DNA from 2 places in the Bradyrhizobium sp. WSM471 genome. Region 1 is predicted to be linked to the other one. Evidence: predicted binding sites of a transcription regulator. Region 1 holds the regulator's gene; the other holds the start of a gene.
What was found. The regulator PhoB, encoded in region 1, activates phosphate uptake and scavenging genes when phosphate is short. The targets are predictions, from matches to a motif close to TGTCATNNANCTGTCAT.
Positions count from the first base shown of each region.

Region 2: the regulator PhoB is predicted to act here: its motif matches at 5,713-5,729, upstream of BRA471DRAFT_RS16470 (acetoacetate decarboxylase).

Region 1 covers NZ_CM001442.1:7,514,954-7,522,674, forward strand. The annotation lists gene BRA471DRAFT_RS34405 (aspartate aminotransferase family protein) at 1-922, opposite strand, end outside; gene BRA471DRAFT_RS34410 (GcrA family cell cycle regulator) at 1,378-1,890, shown strand; gene phoB (phosphate regulon transcriptional regulator PhoB) at 2,095-2,802, opposite strand; gene phoU (phosphate signaling complex protein PhoU) at 2,817-3,533, opposite strand; gene pstB (phosphate ABC transporter ATP-binding protein PstB) at 3,544-4,368, opposite strand; gene pstA (phosphate ABC transporter permease PstA) at 4,365-5,210, opposite strand; gene pstC (phosphate ABC transporter permease subunit PstC) at 5,215-6,204, opposite strand; gene pstS (phosphate ABC transporter substrate-binding protein PstS) at 6,304-7,317, opposite strand; gene BRA471DRAFT_RS34445 (ATP-binding protein) at 7,461-7,721, opposite strand, start outside.
Region 2 covers NZ_CM001442.1:3,758,507-3,766,227, forward strand. The annotation lists gene BRA471DRAFT_RS16440 (amino acid ABC transporter permease) at 1-403, opposite strand, end outside; gene BRA471DRAFT_RS16445 (amino acid ABC transporter permease) at 400-1,191, opposite strand; gene BRA471DRAFT_RS16450 (amino acid ABC transporter substrate-binding protein) at 1,255-2,151, opposite strand; gene BRA471DRAFT_RS16455 (aminotransferase class V-fold PLP-dependent enzyme) at 2,181-3,341, opposite strand; gene BRA471DRAFT_RS16460 (IclR family transcriptional regulator) at 3,575-4,372, shown strand; gene BRA471DRAFT_RS16465 (patatin-like phospholipase family protein) at 4,509-5,672, opposite strand; gene BRA471DRAFT_RS16470 (acetoacetate decarboxylase) at 5,905-6,687, shown strand; gene BRA471DRAFT_RS16475 (transporter) at 6,797-7,721, shown strand, end outside.

The sequences.
Region 1 (7,721 bases):
GCGACATCCTCTGCACGTGGTCGAAGAATCCGGGCTTGAGCATGACGTCGAGCACGGCGTTCGCAGCGGCGATCGCGAGCGGATTGCCGCCGAAGGTCGAGCCGTGCGAGCCCGGCGTCATGCCGGACGCCGCTTCCGCGGTCGCAAGGCAGGCGCCGATCGGAAAGCCGCCACCGAGCGCCTTGGCCAGCGACATCACGTCGGGTTCGACGCCAAGGCGGCGGTACGCGAACAGATCGCCGGTGCGGCCCATGCCGGTCTGCACCTCGTCGAAGGCGAGCAACAAACCCTTCTCGTCGCAGAGCTGGCGCAACGCCCTCAAGAAGGCGGGCGTTGCCGAACGCACACCGCCTTCGCCCTGGATCGGCTCGATCAGGATGCCGGCGGTCTGCGGACCGATCGCCTTTTTCACCGCGTCGAGATCGCCATGCGCAACCTGGTCGAAGCCCTCCATCGGAGGGCCGAAACCTTCGAGATATTTTGCCGAACCCGTCGCGGCCAGCGTCGCCAGCGTGCGGCCGTGGAAGGCGCCTTCGAAGGTGATCATGCGATAGCGGTCTGGATGGCCCTTTGCCGCGTGATAGCGGCGCACGACCTTGATCACGCATTCCAGCGCTTCGGCGCCGGAATTGCAGAAGAACACGAAGTCCGCGAAACTTTCATTGCACAGGCGCGCGGCGAGCTTTTCGCCGTCCGGGCTCTGGAACAGGTTCGACATGTGCCAGAGCTTCGTGGCCTGCTCCTGCAACGCCGCGACCAGCGCCGGATGGGCATGGCCAAGCGCATTCACCGCCACCCCGGAGGTGAAATCGAGATAGCGCTCGCCGTTGGTCGCGATCAGCCAGCAGCCTTCGCCACGCTCGAAACCGAGGTCGGACCTGGCGAAAACGGGGAGCAAATGCGGCGCTGCGCTGTTAGTCATGACGGTCACTTGAATGTTGCGGACGGCGTGAGCGTGCATTGCGCAACGCACCATCGACCGGCCCGGAAAACGAAACGTGCCGCCTCTTGAGGGCGGCACGCACGACTATCTTAGGCCTGGTGAAACGGGTGTCAATGCCGCCCGGAAAGCCTCGCGAAACGCTGAATCCGTAGTCTTGCGGTGCCGATTTTGCGGGATTTAGCCACGGAACATGTGGAAGCGAGTCGGCGGACTCTTGCGCGGGAGTCACGCCATATTGTAGCGTTTGGATTGTCAGATACGACATCTCGTGCAGTGGTTCTGATCTTTAAGTCCTTATGTACCGGCGTAAACGTTCGGGCGTTCAAGACGCGCCCGGCGAGCCTTAAGGGATTCTGGCGGCACGGGTTTTTGAAGGCTTAGGCATTCGCTGCGAGGCCCCAGGATGGCTGGCGCGCAGCGAGGGAAAGGGTGCAATGACGGTTTTGACCTGGTCCGATGATCGCGTCGAGCAGCTGAAAAAGCTCTGGGAGGCCGGACTTTCGGCCAGCCAGATCGCGGCGGAGCTCGGCAATGTGACCCGCAATGCCGTGATCGGCAAAGTGCACAGGCTCGGCCTTTCGGGCCGCGCCAAGAGCCCATCATCGGCAGCGCCGCGGCCGCGCAAGGCGCGCCCCGCGCAGCACATGATGCGGGTGAGCCGCCCGATCTCGCGCGGCAACACCGCGCTGGCGCAGGCGTTTGAGGTCGAGGCGGAGCCGGATCCGGTCACCTACGACAACGTGGTGCCAATGAGCCAGCGGCTGTCGCTGCTGGAATTGAACGAGGCGACCTGCCACTGGCCGGTCGGCGATCCCTCCAGCCCGGACTTCTTCTTCTGCGGTGGAAGGGCGCTGTCCGGCCTGCCCTATTGCGCCCAGCACTCGCGCGTCGCGTACCAGCCGGCGTCGGATCGGCGCCGCGCACCGGTGAAGCCGGGTCCGCGCTAATCACGGCAAGTCGTCGCGCGAAGACAGTTCAATTGGAGTGTCGTCCTGGCGAAAGCCAGGACCATACTCCGAGCACGCAGTTGTTGCGCGAAAGGGGTCACTCCGAGTCTTCGCCAAACCACTCCCTGTGGTTATGGGTCCCGGATCAGCGCTCGCTTCGCTCGCTTGTCCGGGATGACGGCTGAGAACCTCAAGCCTGCAACCCTACACCTGCTCCGCCTTCGCGAAGCGATCATCCAGCGCGTAGCCGGCGCCGCGGACGGTGCGGATCGGGTCCTGCTCGCGGCCGAGATTGAGCAGCTTGCGCAGGCGGCCGATATGCACGTCGACGGTCCGCTCGTCGATATAGATGTCGCGGCCCCAGACGCTGTCGAGCAGCTGCTCGCGCGAGAACACCCGCCCCGGGTGCTCCAGGAAGAACTCCAGCAGGCGATATTCGGTCGGACCGAGATCGATCGGCCGGCCCGAGCGCGCCACGCGGCGCTTGTCGCGGTCGAGCTCGATGTCGCCAAAAGCAAGGACGGTGGCGAGCCGCTCGGGGCTTGCGCGCCGCAGCAGGCCCTTCACGCGCGCCAGCAGCTCCGGCACCGAGAACGGCTTGACGATGTAATCGTCGGCGCCGGTCGCAAGACCCCGCACCCGCTCGCTCTCCTCGCCGCGCGCGGTGAGCATGATGATCGGGAGCTGCTTGGTCTCGGGACGGGTGCGAAGCCGCCGGCACAATTCGATGCCTGACAGGCCCGGCAGCATCCAGTCGAGCACGATCAGATCGGGAATGTGCTCCTTGAGACGGGTGTCGGCGTCGTCGCCGCGCATCACCGTCTCGACGTCATAGCCGTCGCCTTCGAGGTTGTAGCGGAGAAGCTCGGTCAGGGCTTCCTCGTCCTCAACCACCATAATGCGTGCGCCCATCGGGTCGTCGCTCCTTAAGTGTTCGGTACCGTGTTGGCGAAGGTCGTCATGTCGCCCTTCGGCCGCTTGTCGGTGATCGCCTGGCCCTCGATCATGTAGAACACGGTCTCGGCGATGTTGGTGGCGTGGTCGCCGATCCGCTCGATGTTCTTGGCGCAGAACATCAGGTGAATACAGAACGAGATGTTGCGCGGATCCTCCATCATGTAGGTGAGGAGCTCGCGGAACAGCGAGGTGCAGATGGCGTCGACTTCCTCGTCGCCCTTCCACACCGCCATCGCCGCCGGCAGATCATGCGCGGCATAGGCGTCCAGCACCGACTTGACCTGCTGCTGCACGAGGTCGGTCATGTGCTCGAGGCCGCGGAACAGCTTGAGCGGATGGAAGTCCGTCTCCAGCGCCGCGACGCGCTTGCCCATGTTCTTGGCGAGGTCGCCGATGCGCTCGAGATCGGTCGCGACGCGCATGGCGCCGACGATCTCGCGCAGATCGACCGCCATCGGCTGGCGGCGGGCGATGGTGAGCACCGCGCGCTCCTCGATGCGCTTCTGCAGCGCGTCGAGCTCGGTGTCGGTGGCGACGACGCGCTGCCCGAGCGGGACGTCGCGGCGGATCAGTGCGTCGACGGACTCGACGATCATGCGTTCGGCGATCCCGCCCATCTCCGCAACCAGGCGGGTGAGTTCCTGGAGGTCGGTGTCGAAAGCCTTTGCGGTATGTTCGGAAGCCATGTCGCGTCTCCTAGCCGAACCGGCCGGTGATGTAATCCTGCGTGCGCCGGTCGGTCGGCGACGTGAAGATCTTGCTGGTATCGTCGAACTCGATCAGCTCGCCGAGATACATGAAGGCGGTCTTGTCGGAGACGCGCGCCGCCTGCTGCATGTTATGGGTGACGATCGCGATCGTGTAGTCCTCGGACAGCTCCTGGATCAGCTCCTCGACCTTGGCGGTCGAGATCGGGTCGAGCGCCGAACAGGGTTCGTCGAACAGGATCACCTCGGGCCGCACCGCGACGGTGCGGGCGATGCAGAGGCGCTGCTGCTGGCCGCCGGAGAGCGACAGACCGGAGGCGTTGAGCTTGTCCTTGACCTCGTTCCACAGTGCGCCGCCGCGCAGCGCCTTCTCGACGCGGCCGTCCATCTCGGACTTCGATATCTTCTCATAGAGACGGATGCCGAACGCGATGTTCTCGTAGATCGTCATCGGGAACGGCGTCGGCTTCTGGAACACCATGCCGACGCGGGCGCGCAGCAGATTGAGGTCCAGCTTGCCGTCGAGGATATTGGTCTGGTCGAGCATGAGCTGACCGGTGGCGCGCTGGCCTGGATAAAGGTCGTACATCCGGTTGAAGATGCGCAGCAGGGTCGACTTGCCGCAGCCCGACGGACCGATGAACGCCGTGACGCGATTGGCGCCGAGCGTCAGGTTGATGTTCTTCAGCGCGTGGTGCTCGCCGTAATAGAAGTTCAGGTTGCGCACCGTCACCTTCGGAGGCGCCTCCGGCAGCGCCGCCGTCTGCGGCAGACCCCCGGCCGCGCTCATCGACGATAATGAAAGATCACTCATTTTGCGGTCCTCTCGGCGCCAAGGATGCGCGCGCCAATATTCAGGGCAAGAACGGTCAGGGTGATGAGCAGCGCACCGCTCCAGGCCAGCTGCTTCCAGTAGGCATAGGGGCTCTGCACGAAGTTGTTGATGGTGACAGGCAGGTTCGCCATCGTCTTGTTCAGGCCGAGGCTGAAGAACTGGTTCGACAGCGCGGTGAACAGCAACGGCGCGGTTTCACCGGCGACGCGGGCGGTCGCGAGCAGCACGCCGGTGATGAGGCCGGAGCGCGCGGCGCGATAAGCGATCCGCTTGATCACCAGCGAACGCGGCAGGCCGAGCGCCGAGGCCGCCTCGCGCAATGCGTTCGGCACCAGCAGCAGCATGTCCTCGGTCGTGCGCAGCACCACCGGGATCACGATGACCGCGAGCGCGAGTGAGCCCGCGATCGCGGAGAAGCCGCGCATCGGCACCACCACCGCGCCGTAGATGAACAGGCCGATGATGATCGAGGGCGCCGAGAGCAGGATGTCGTTGATGAAGCGGATCACCGAGGTCAGCTTGTCGTTGCGGCCGTATTCGGCGAGGTAGGTGCCGGCAAACATGCCGAGCGGCGCGCCGATGCCGACGCCGATCACGGTCATGATCAGCGAGCCGACGATGGCGTTGAGCAGGCCGCCCTCGTTCGATCCCGGTGGCGGCGTGTTCTCGGTGAACAGCTGGACATTGAGTCCCGCCAATCCGTTGTAGAGCAGCGTGATCAGGATCAGCGCGAGCCAGGTGACGCCGAAGGCAGTTGCGGCGATGCAGAGTCCGCGAACCACGATGTCCTTGCGGCGGCGGCGTGAATAAATCGGGTTCATGGCGCTAGTTCCCCGCCTTCTTTTCCAGCCGCATCAGCATCAGCCGCGCCGCCGCGAGCACGAAGAACGTCAGCACGAACAGCAGCAGGCCGAGCAGGATCAGGCCGGACTGGTGCAGGCCGTCGCTCTCGGCGAACTCGGATGCGATCGCCGCCGAGATCGTGGTGCCGGGGGCGAAGATCGACGAGGAGATCCGGAACGAGTTACCGATGATGAAGGTCACTGCCATGGTCTCGCCGAGCGCACGGCCCAGCGCCAGCATGACGCCGCCGATGACGCCGACGCGGGTGTAGGGGATCACCACGCTGCGGACCACTTCCCAGGTGGTGCAGCCGACGCCATAGGCGGCTTCCTTCAGCACCGGCGGCACCGTCTTGAACACGTCGACCGAGATCGAGGTGATGAAGGGCAGCACCATGATGGCGAGGATCAGCGCGGCATTGAACAGGCTGAGATAGGACGGGGGACCCGCGAAGATCGCGCCCAGCACGGGCACGCCGTCGAAGATCTTGATCATGAAGGGCTGGAACGTGTTGGCGAGGAACGGACCCAACACGAAGAAGCCCCACATGCCGTAGATGATCGAAGGGATGCCGGCGAGCAGCTCGATCGCCATGCCGATCGGGCGGCGCAGCCATTGCGGGCAGAGCTCGGTGAGGAAGATCGCAATGCCGAGACCCACGGGAATGGCGATCAGCATCGCGATGAAGGACGTGACGAGCGTGCCGTACATCGGGCCGAGCGCGCCGAGCACCGGCGGATCGGCGGAGGGCGCCCAGCGCTGCGTCCACAGGAACGAGACCCCGAATTCCTTCATCGCCGGGAAGGCGCCGACGATCAGCGAAATGATGATGCCGCCGAGGATCAGAAGCACCGAGATCGCGGAGAGCCGCGTGATCCAGTAGAAGGTGACGTCGCCGAGCTTGAACGCGCTCAATGCCTTGGCGCGATCGTACGGTCCGGCGTCGTCGATTACATCGCTCTGAACGGCCATCTCTGCCACGCCGGTCCCCTGTACTAAAATATTATACGTTTTTTGTTGGTCCGTGCCCCGGATGCGGCGCAGCGCATCCGGGGCACGAGCGTCGCGAACCTAGCTCTTGATTTCGGCAGCCCAGGTCTTCTCGATCAGCTGAACGACCGGGTCCGGCATCGGGATGTAGTCGAGCTCTTCAGCCGCCTTGTCGCCGTTCTTGAAGGCCCAGCGGAAGAACTTGATGGCTTCCTGCGAGGCCGCCTTGTCGGTGGCGTCCTTGTGCATGAGGATGAAGGTCGCCGCCGTGATCGGCCAGGACTTCTCGCCGGGCTGGTCGGTCAGGATGACGTAGTAGCCGGGAGCCTTGGCCCAGTCGGCGTTGGAGGCGGCCGCCTGGAAGGCTTCGACGGTGGGCTGCACCGGCTTGCCGGCCTTGTTGACGAGACCGGTGTAGGTCAGCTTGTTCTGCTTGGCATAGGCGTACTCGACGTAGCCGATCGAGTTCTTGGTCTGGCTGATGTTGCCGGACACGCCTTCGTTGCCCTTGGCGCCGACGCCGACCGGCCACTCGACCGCGGTACCCTCACCGACCTTGCTCTTCCAGTCCGCGCTGGCCTTGGCGAGGTAGTTGGTGAAGTTGAAGGTGGTGCCCGAACCGTCCGAACGGCGGACCACGGTGATGGCCTCCGAGGGCAGCTTCACGTTCGGGTTCAGCTTCTTGATCGCGGCGTCGTCCCATTTGGTGATCTTGCCGAGATAGATGCTGGCCAGCGTCTCGCCGTCGAACACCATCTCACCGGGCTTCACGCCCTCGATGTTGACGACGGGAACAATGGCGCCCATCACCATCGGCCACTGGACGAGGCCGTCCTTCTCGAGCTGCTCTGCCTTGAGCGGCGCGTCGCTGGCGCCGAAGGTCACGGTCTTGGCCTGGATCTGCTTGATGCCGCCGCCGGAGCCGATCGACTGATAGTTCAGACCGTTGCCGGTCTCCTTCTTGTAGGCGTCAGCCCATTTGGAATAGATCGGGAACGGGAACGTCGCACCGGCACCCGTGATGTCGGCAGCAAAGGCCGCCGTCGTCGATGCGGCAACCAAGCCAGCAGCAACGATCGTTTTGAGGAAATTCATGCTGGTCTCCATACAGGGGAGCGAAGCGCCATCAGCGCCCGATCGCGCTCCCCGTGCCGTCCCTTTAGGAGCGGACAGCTGAGCTTTTACGAAGGTTTGGTGACAGTCGGATGACAGTGTTAAGTGGCTGAAATTGCTGGAATTTAGCTCAGAGCCGCAGGCTTGCCCTGGGGAAAACAGGCGGTGAAAGTGGCGCCCTGTCTGGGCACGCTTTCAATCAAAAGCCGCCCGCGATGACGGTTAAGAATATGTTTCACCAGCGATAATCCGAGGCCCGTGCCGCCCTGCGAGCGGCTGTCGCCGACATCGACCCGGTAGAAGCGTTCGGTCAACCGCGGCAAATGTTCCGGCGCGATGCCGGGGCCGAAATCCCGGACCAGGACCCGGATTTCCTGAGTTCCATC
Region 2 (7,721 bases), 3.8 Mb from region 1:
GGGCTTGGCAGGCCTCAAACTGGCCCTTGTTCACGGCGCGCAGTCCAACGCGGATGATCTCGGAATAGTAGGCCGCCTCAAACAAGCCGAAAGTGATGAAGGCGGTATAGGTGGCGCCGATCGGGATGGGGCGGCCGTTGCCGCTAAGGTGCCCGAGCACGATCGGCACCAGGAAGAAAAACCAGAATAGAACGAGGATCAGCGGGATCGATCGGATGATCGCGACGTAGCCGCGGATGATCTGGGCAACCACGGGAAGCTCGAAGTGCTGCGCCAGCGCAAGGCAGGTTCCGAGAATCATGCCGATGGCGAACGCGGCGGCCGTGAGCGACAGCGAGAACAGCAGGCCCGACCAGAGATAGGGCCATGATTGCGCGACGATCGAGAAATCGAGGGCGTTCATTTCGCGGCTCCCATCACGCCGGGCAAGGCGCCTTGCTCCACTTCGCCGGCGAGATCCTGGTCAGCCGGGAGCGTGGCGGGCGCGCTACCCGGAATCCGGACCGCTCTGTCGATCAGCGCCATGGCTTGATAGGCAATCAGTGCCAGACAGAGATAGACGATGGTCGCCGCGCCAAAGGCAGTGAATGTCTGGAACGTCGCTTCACTGATCTGGCGTGCCTGGGCGGTCAGCTCCATCAAACCGATCGTGAGTGCGACGGAGGTGTTCTTGTAGATGCCCATCACCTCGCTGGTGAGGCTCGGCACGATGAGGCGCAAGGCCTGCGGCACGATGACGTGTCGATAGGTGAGGTAACCGCTGAGGCCGAGGGCGTTGGCGGCTTCGAGCTGTCCTTTTGGGAGCGCCTCGATGCCGGCCCGGACCTGCTCGGCTATGCGGGAAGCCGTGTAGAGCCCGAGGCAAAGAAGTGCCGGGAAGAACGATGCCCATGGCGGCGGGATCTGCTTGATTGCATCTCCGATTGCGCTCGGCACCACCTCCGGGAAAACAAAATACCAGAGGAACATCTGCACAAGGACAGGGATGTTCCGGAATATCTCGACATAGAGCCGGGCCGATATCGCGAAGACGCGATTTTGCACCGTGCGGCCCACGCCGACGATCACCCCGATGCCGAAGGCGATCCACCAGCCGAAGAAGGCGAGAGCGAGTGTCCAACCGAGGCCCGACAGCAGCCAGTCGATATAGCGCTGGCCGTCCGCCGTCTGTTCAAAAAGCACTCCGAACATCGCGAGTCCTCAAAGTTGCAGGTGCGGACGAGGATGACCTGGCGAGACGATCGGCTCCGTCAGTCAGTCGACAGAATCGCTGGGATGCGCGATCCGGCCCATCAATTCGTCGGTGAGCGGAAATGCGAGATTCTCACCCTTGGGCGGGATCGGCTTGGTGAACCATTTTGCGTAGGTCTTCTCGAATTGGCCTGATGCCATTTGCTTGGAGAGAACGTCGTCGACGAGTGCCTTGAAGCCGGCATCGCCCTTCGTGAACATCAGCCCGTAGTAGATCTTCGCGTAACCCTCGGGAAGGAACAGGAGTGCGTCCGGATTCGGCGCCGCAGCCTTCAGCCCGGCGAGGAGAATATCGTCCTCCATGAAGGCGGCCGCACGGCCGGTGTTCAACATGAGGAACGATTCCGCATGGTCCTTGGCTTGGACGATGTTGAGGCCGAGCTGTTCCTTGGCGTTGACGCCCTGCGCGAAGCCGACCGCGTTGGAGCCCTGGGTGACGACGATCGTCTTGCCTTTCAGGTCGCCGGCGGTCTTGACGCCACTGGCGGCTTTGACCAGCCATCGCGGCTGGCTGACGAACGTGGCGACCGAAAACGAGACCTGTTCCTGCCGCTTCTTGTCATTCGCGGTGCCGCCGCATTCGATGTCGACGGTCCCGCTCTGGATCAGCGGTATCCGGTTCGACGAGTTCACCGGGGTGAAACTGACCTTGAGATTGGGCAATCTCAGCTCCTCCTTGACGCGATCGACGATCGCCGCGCAGAGATCGAGCGAGAAACCGACGGGCTTCTGGTCGGGCCCGAGGTACGAGAACGGTATTGAGGCCTCACGGTGACCGATCGTAATCGAACCGCTGGATTTGATCTTGTCCAGCGTCGGGCTATCCGCCGCCGCGGAGGGGCTTGCGTTGCTAACTAAGAGCGCCGGGAGAAGTCCCAATACCTGAACGAGCTGTTTCATGGTTTTTGTCATCCCATCGTTTGTCAAATTCAAGCTGCAACCGAAGGGCGTCCGAGCCCTCGCCGGCGAATGACGTCGATCAGGCGATCGATATCCGTCGCGGTGTTGAACATGCCGAGCGAGACGCGGATGCCGTCACGTTCGGGCGAAACCCGCACGCCGTTCTCCTCGAAATGCCCGAGCCAGTCCGCTGCGGGCAGGGCGATGACGTAGATGTGCGGAGCGCGGTGTTGTCGCTCGTGCGGGCCAACCAGGCGGACGTCCAATTCGTCCAGGCGCGCGATCAGGTGATCGCCGAGGTCGAAGCAGTGGTTCTGGATGTTCTGCACCCCGATCTGCTCGATCATGTCGAGGGAAGCACCCAGAGCATGGATCGCGGGCAGATTGAAATTGCCAAGTTCGAAGCGCCTGGCGGTCGCAGAGGGCGCCATTTTGTCGGGACACGCGATGAGGTCGCTGGGGATATCGGCGAGGCTCGCGGCCGCCATATAGGTCGGTTCCAGCTCTCGAAGGGATTTGTCCCAATAGAGAAGCCCGAGGCCTTGCGGAACGAGCAATCCCTTGTGGCTGCCGGAGCCGATGAAGCTGGCGCCGATCGCCTTCGCATCAACAGGTACGACGCCGATCGCCTGCATCACATCGACGACAAAGTAGAGCTTCTTCCTGGCGCACATCGCGCCGACGCTCTCGATGTCAAAGCGGTGACCGGCATGGAAGGTCACATGCGACATCGAGATTGCGCGCGTCTTGTCGTCAATGAAGGGAGCAAAGCTGTCGGCATCGACGATATCCGTCATCGGAATGAAGCGAATTTCGACGCCCTTCCGTTGCAGATTGAGGAACGCGTAGGCGTTGTTCGGATGATCGCCGTGGACCATCAGGACATTGTCACCGGCCTGGAGCGGCAATGCGTTTGCCGCGATGTTCATGCTTTCCGACGTGTTTTTCGTGAAGGCGATCTCATCGGCAGTCACGCCGAGAAAGCGAGCGACCTTGGCGCGGGTCTGCTCCACCCGGTCGAGCCAGACGCTCTTCGGGCCAGCCGTCTCGAAGCCCTCGCGAAGGAAGAGCTCGATCGCGGCTCTCACCGGGCGCGCGAGCGGCGTTTGAAATCCCGAGTCCAGATAAACCATCCGTTCAACGGCAGGGAATTCCTTCCTCACGGCGTCCACGTCGTAGTGACGAGACATACACATCTCCTGTTGAGCGCGCCGTCGGACTTGGCGGTCGGCCATGCGACGAAGCGACATTTCGAAACGGCGAGACCGCGCTGCACAAGTTCTAGTCAATCGCCGACAGCGCCAAGAATATGAGCTTTCCGGATTTGGACAAATGGAATTGTCGAATATCAATAGATTTTATTCCGAAAAATGATAATTATTGGATGCAGTGTATTTTGCTGCCAATCCCAACCGGTAGGGAAATGACGAAGCAAGTTGAGAGGGATGGACCCTTGGACCGCGCCCTCGCGATCGTTCGGCATGTGGCTGACCAACGCAAAGCCGTCTCAGCGGCAGAGATCGCCAAGGCTCTCTCGCTGCCTCTTCCAACGGCGCACAGGTTGATCGGAAATCTTGAAGGCCGCGGACTGCTTCAGAAGGCGTTGGGGACCAAGCGTTACGTTGTGGGTAATCAACTCGTCACGCTATCCGCGACTGTGATCGGAGCGGCCTTCCGCACAGCGCGGCGGCACGCGGTGCTTCGAGCGGTCGCGGCAGAAATCGGTGAACAATGCGAGATCGGCGTCGTGCGCGATAATTCCGTCGCCTATGTGGACAGCGTTCGCGTTTCGGAGCCGCAAGGTCTTCAGTTCAATCCGGGAGAAGCGGCGCCGCTACACTGCACGTCCACCGGAAAGATCTACATGAGCGGATTGCCCGAGCGGACGCGGGTGAAGCTGTGCCACGCACTCGCTCTGATCAAATTCACTGAAACGACGATTGTCGATGTCCACGCGCTAATGAAGGTGCTCGAAGAGACGCGGCAGCGCGGCTGGGCCAAAACGAACGAAGAGTACGTGAAAGGCGTGGTGGGGTGTGCCGTGCCCATCCTGTCCCCGGATCGAGAGCTGATCGCTTGCCTGGGCGTCTCCGTGCCGGTGGCACGCGTCAGCTTCGTCGAGTTGGACCGGTTCATAGGCCCGCTGCAAAAGGCTGCCGCTCTGCTGTCGGAGACCATTTTGCAGGTTGATGACGATGATGACGCAGATGCCCGACGATGACATCCTGCTCCTGTTTTGCCCGACGAGTCAAATCGTTTTCGGTAAAACGTAAGTCATTGATTTGCCACGCCCCGGCTACTGTGCATGGGGTTGTTTTCGCACTTTTTGTTTGAGCGCGCCCCGCGGGGCGCGTTGCTCACGCGCTTTCCGTCTCCCGGTGCACATCGTGCACCACCAGCCCCATGCCTTCGTCGGGCATCTTGATCCAGTCGCGGCGCTTGAGGGTGCGCTTGGTGTCTTCGTAGCCGGAGGTCCAGTGCTCGCGCATCGAGGTGCCCGAGAATTCGTGGTCCTTGGCGTCGCCTTCATAGGCCTTCTGCTGGTAGATCAGATGCAGGATCGCGATCTCCGGCATGTGGCGCAGGCTCGACTTGAGTTTGCGCTCCTCCTCGGAGAGCTGCTCGTCGGGCAGCTTCGCCAAGGCCTTGTAGAGCAGGACCTTGAGGTTGTGGGTGCGGCGGTAGACGTCGGTGTTGTGGCGGGTGCGCGAGGAATACATGATGTCCTTGTGGCGGGCCATCACGTCCTGGATCGAGCGCGGCAGCACGCCCCGCGCGCTGAACAGGTCGACCTGGAACACCAGCGAATTGAGCGCGTCCTCCTGGTCGAGCAGGTGCTGGAGCGGCGTATTGGAGACGATGCCGCCGTCCCAGAAATGATCGGTGCCGATCCGTACCATCGGCAGTGCCGGGGGCAGGGCGCCGGAAGCCATGATGTGCTCCGGCTCGATCTCGTCATGGGAATTGTCGAAATAGATGAAATTGCCGGAGAGCACGTTCACGGCGCCGACTGCGAAGCGAACCTTCTTCTCGTTGATGAGGTCGAAGTCGACGAGTTCGAGCAGGCTCTCCTTCAGCGGCATCGTGTCGTAATAGCTGGTGGCGGTCCGGGCTCCGACCGGGCTGAGCCATGGATTGACTTGATGCGGGCTGAAGAAGCCCGGCTGGCCCATCGCCGACGTCATCCAGGCGCTGGTGAGATTGCGCCACTGGCGAAAGATGTCGCCGTCAGGCGTGTAGTGCCAGATCTTGCGGTTGGTGATGCGCTCCCAGAAAATGCGCAGCGCCTCGAGCCGCTTCTCCGGCTTGTTGCCGGCGATGATGGCGGAGTTGATCGCGCCGATCGAGACGCCGCAGACCCAGTCGGGCTCGATGCCGGCCTCGTGCAGCGCCTGGTAGACGCCGGCCTGATAGGCGCCGAGCGCGCCGCCACCTTGCAGCACCAGCGCGACGCGGTCGCAGCGCTCGGGCCGCCAGCCTCGTGAAGAAGGCTGATGTGTCTGATATGTGCGGGCGTCCATGGTCGGTGCTCCCTGTTTCGCCAAACGATTGCGTCCGGCGGTGACGGCGTAATGACAATTCTGGCGCCGATGCATCGCTTGCATGCACCATGATCGCCTTGGGAATGGCTGCGGTCGTGCGGCTGACGGAAATCCTTCACATCGCAGTCAATGACGGCGGCTAGCACTCTGCATCGCCGCCTGACGCCGCCGGGTGGGCATCACGTGAGCGCCACGAGAGGAGAGACCAGCGATGCGCAGGGAAGATTTGCTGAGACTTCCGTCGATGCCGGCGGCCGGGCCGAGCTATCCGGCCGGGCCCTATCGCTTCGTCAACCGCGAATTCCTCGTCATCACCTACGAGACCGATCCGGACCTCATCCGCGCCGGCCTGCCTGAGCCGCTGGAGCCGATCGATCAGCCGATCGTGCATTACGAATGGATCAGGATGCCGGACTCGTCCGGCTTTGGCAGCTACACCGAATCCGGCCTCGTCATCCCCGCGCGCCTGCACGGCGAGGAGGTCAACTTCGTCTCGCAGATGTATCTGGACGATGATCCGCCGATCGCCGCCGGCCGCGAGATCTGGGGCTTTCCCAAGAAATACGCTCATCCCAAACTCGAGATCGTCAAGGACACGCTGACGGGCACGCTGGAATATGCCGGCCAGCTCGTCGCCATGGGCACGATGGGTTACAAGCACGAGAGCATGGCCGGCAACGGCGATCTCACCCGCGCCACGCTGTCGAAGACGCAGATCAATCTGAAGATGATCCCCGGCGTCGACGGTCGCCTCGAGGTCTGCCAGCTGGTCGCGATCAACCTCACCGACATCGTGCCGAAGGGCTCCTGGATGGGGCCCGGCCGGCTGCATCTGGTGCCGCATGTCAACGCGCCCGTCGCTGATTTCCCGGTCCGCCGCTGCCTCGGCGCGCATCATTACATCGCCGACCTGACGCTGCCGTTCGGCCGCGTCGTGCACGACTACATCAGGGAAGCCGAGGCGGCGGCCTCGACCGGGTTGGCGGCCGAGTAGGGCGTCATCATCAAACTGTAACAATGCCGTAATTGAGTACCCGCGTGGGTCCGGAAGATGCGTCAGCCATCTTCCGGAGCGGGGCATTCGTTGACGGTTGGGGTTGGTCATGGCTGAGCCGGCAGAGCGTGTCAGCGCGATATCGGATTCCGTGTCTGGCATTCCCGGCCTGGTGTGGGCGTTCCGCCTCCACAGCGACGGCGGTGCCGAAGCGCTGCCGATCGACCAGCCGATCGAGTTCAGTCACGACGGCCGGCTCTGGCTGCATTTCAACCTCACGGACACGCGTTCACGGCCGTGGATCGCCGCGTCACAGCTGCCGCCGCTTGCGCGCGAGCTCTTGCTGTCCAACGACACCTTCCAGCAGCTTCACGTCATCGATCACTGCATCTACGGCGTGTTCTCCGACCTCGTACGCGACATCGGCAGCGCGACGGAGGAGACCGCGTTCCTGCGCTTCGCCATGACCGAGCGGCTCCTGATCAGCGGCCGCCATCAGGCGCTGTGCTCGGCGGACGCGACACGCCGGGTGCTCGAAGGCGGCTACCGCGTCGACAATGTCGCCCATCTCCTCGAAAAGATCGTCGACGAGGTCGCCGACACGCTTGATAGGATGGCCGACAAGCTCGGCCAGGAGATCGACGAGATCGAGGAGCGGATTCTGGCCGACGACGCCAAGCCGGAGATGCGCCGCAATCTCGGCCGGCTGCGCCGGACCTGCGTCAGGCTGCATCGCCAGCTCACCGGCCTGCGTACGCTGTTCCATCGCCTCGACCAGAAGAACACCGACCACCTGTCGCCGGACCTGCGTATCCAGGCCGGCAAGCTGGCGCAGCGGCTGGACGGCCTTGACCACGATATCGTCGAGCTGCGCGAACGCAGCCGCCTGCTCGAGGAGGAGCTGCGTTTCAAGAACGAGGAGCAAAGCAACAACCACCTCCACACGCTATCGATCGTCACTTCGCTGTTGCTGCCGCCGACGCTGATCACCGGTATCTTCGGCATGAACACCAAGGGCCTGCCGCTGACCGATG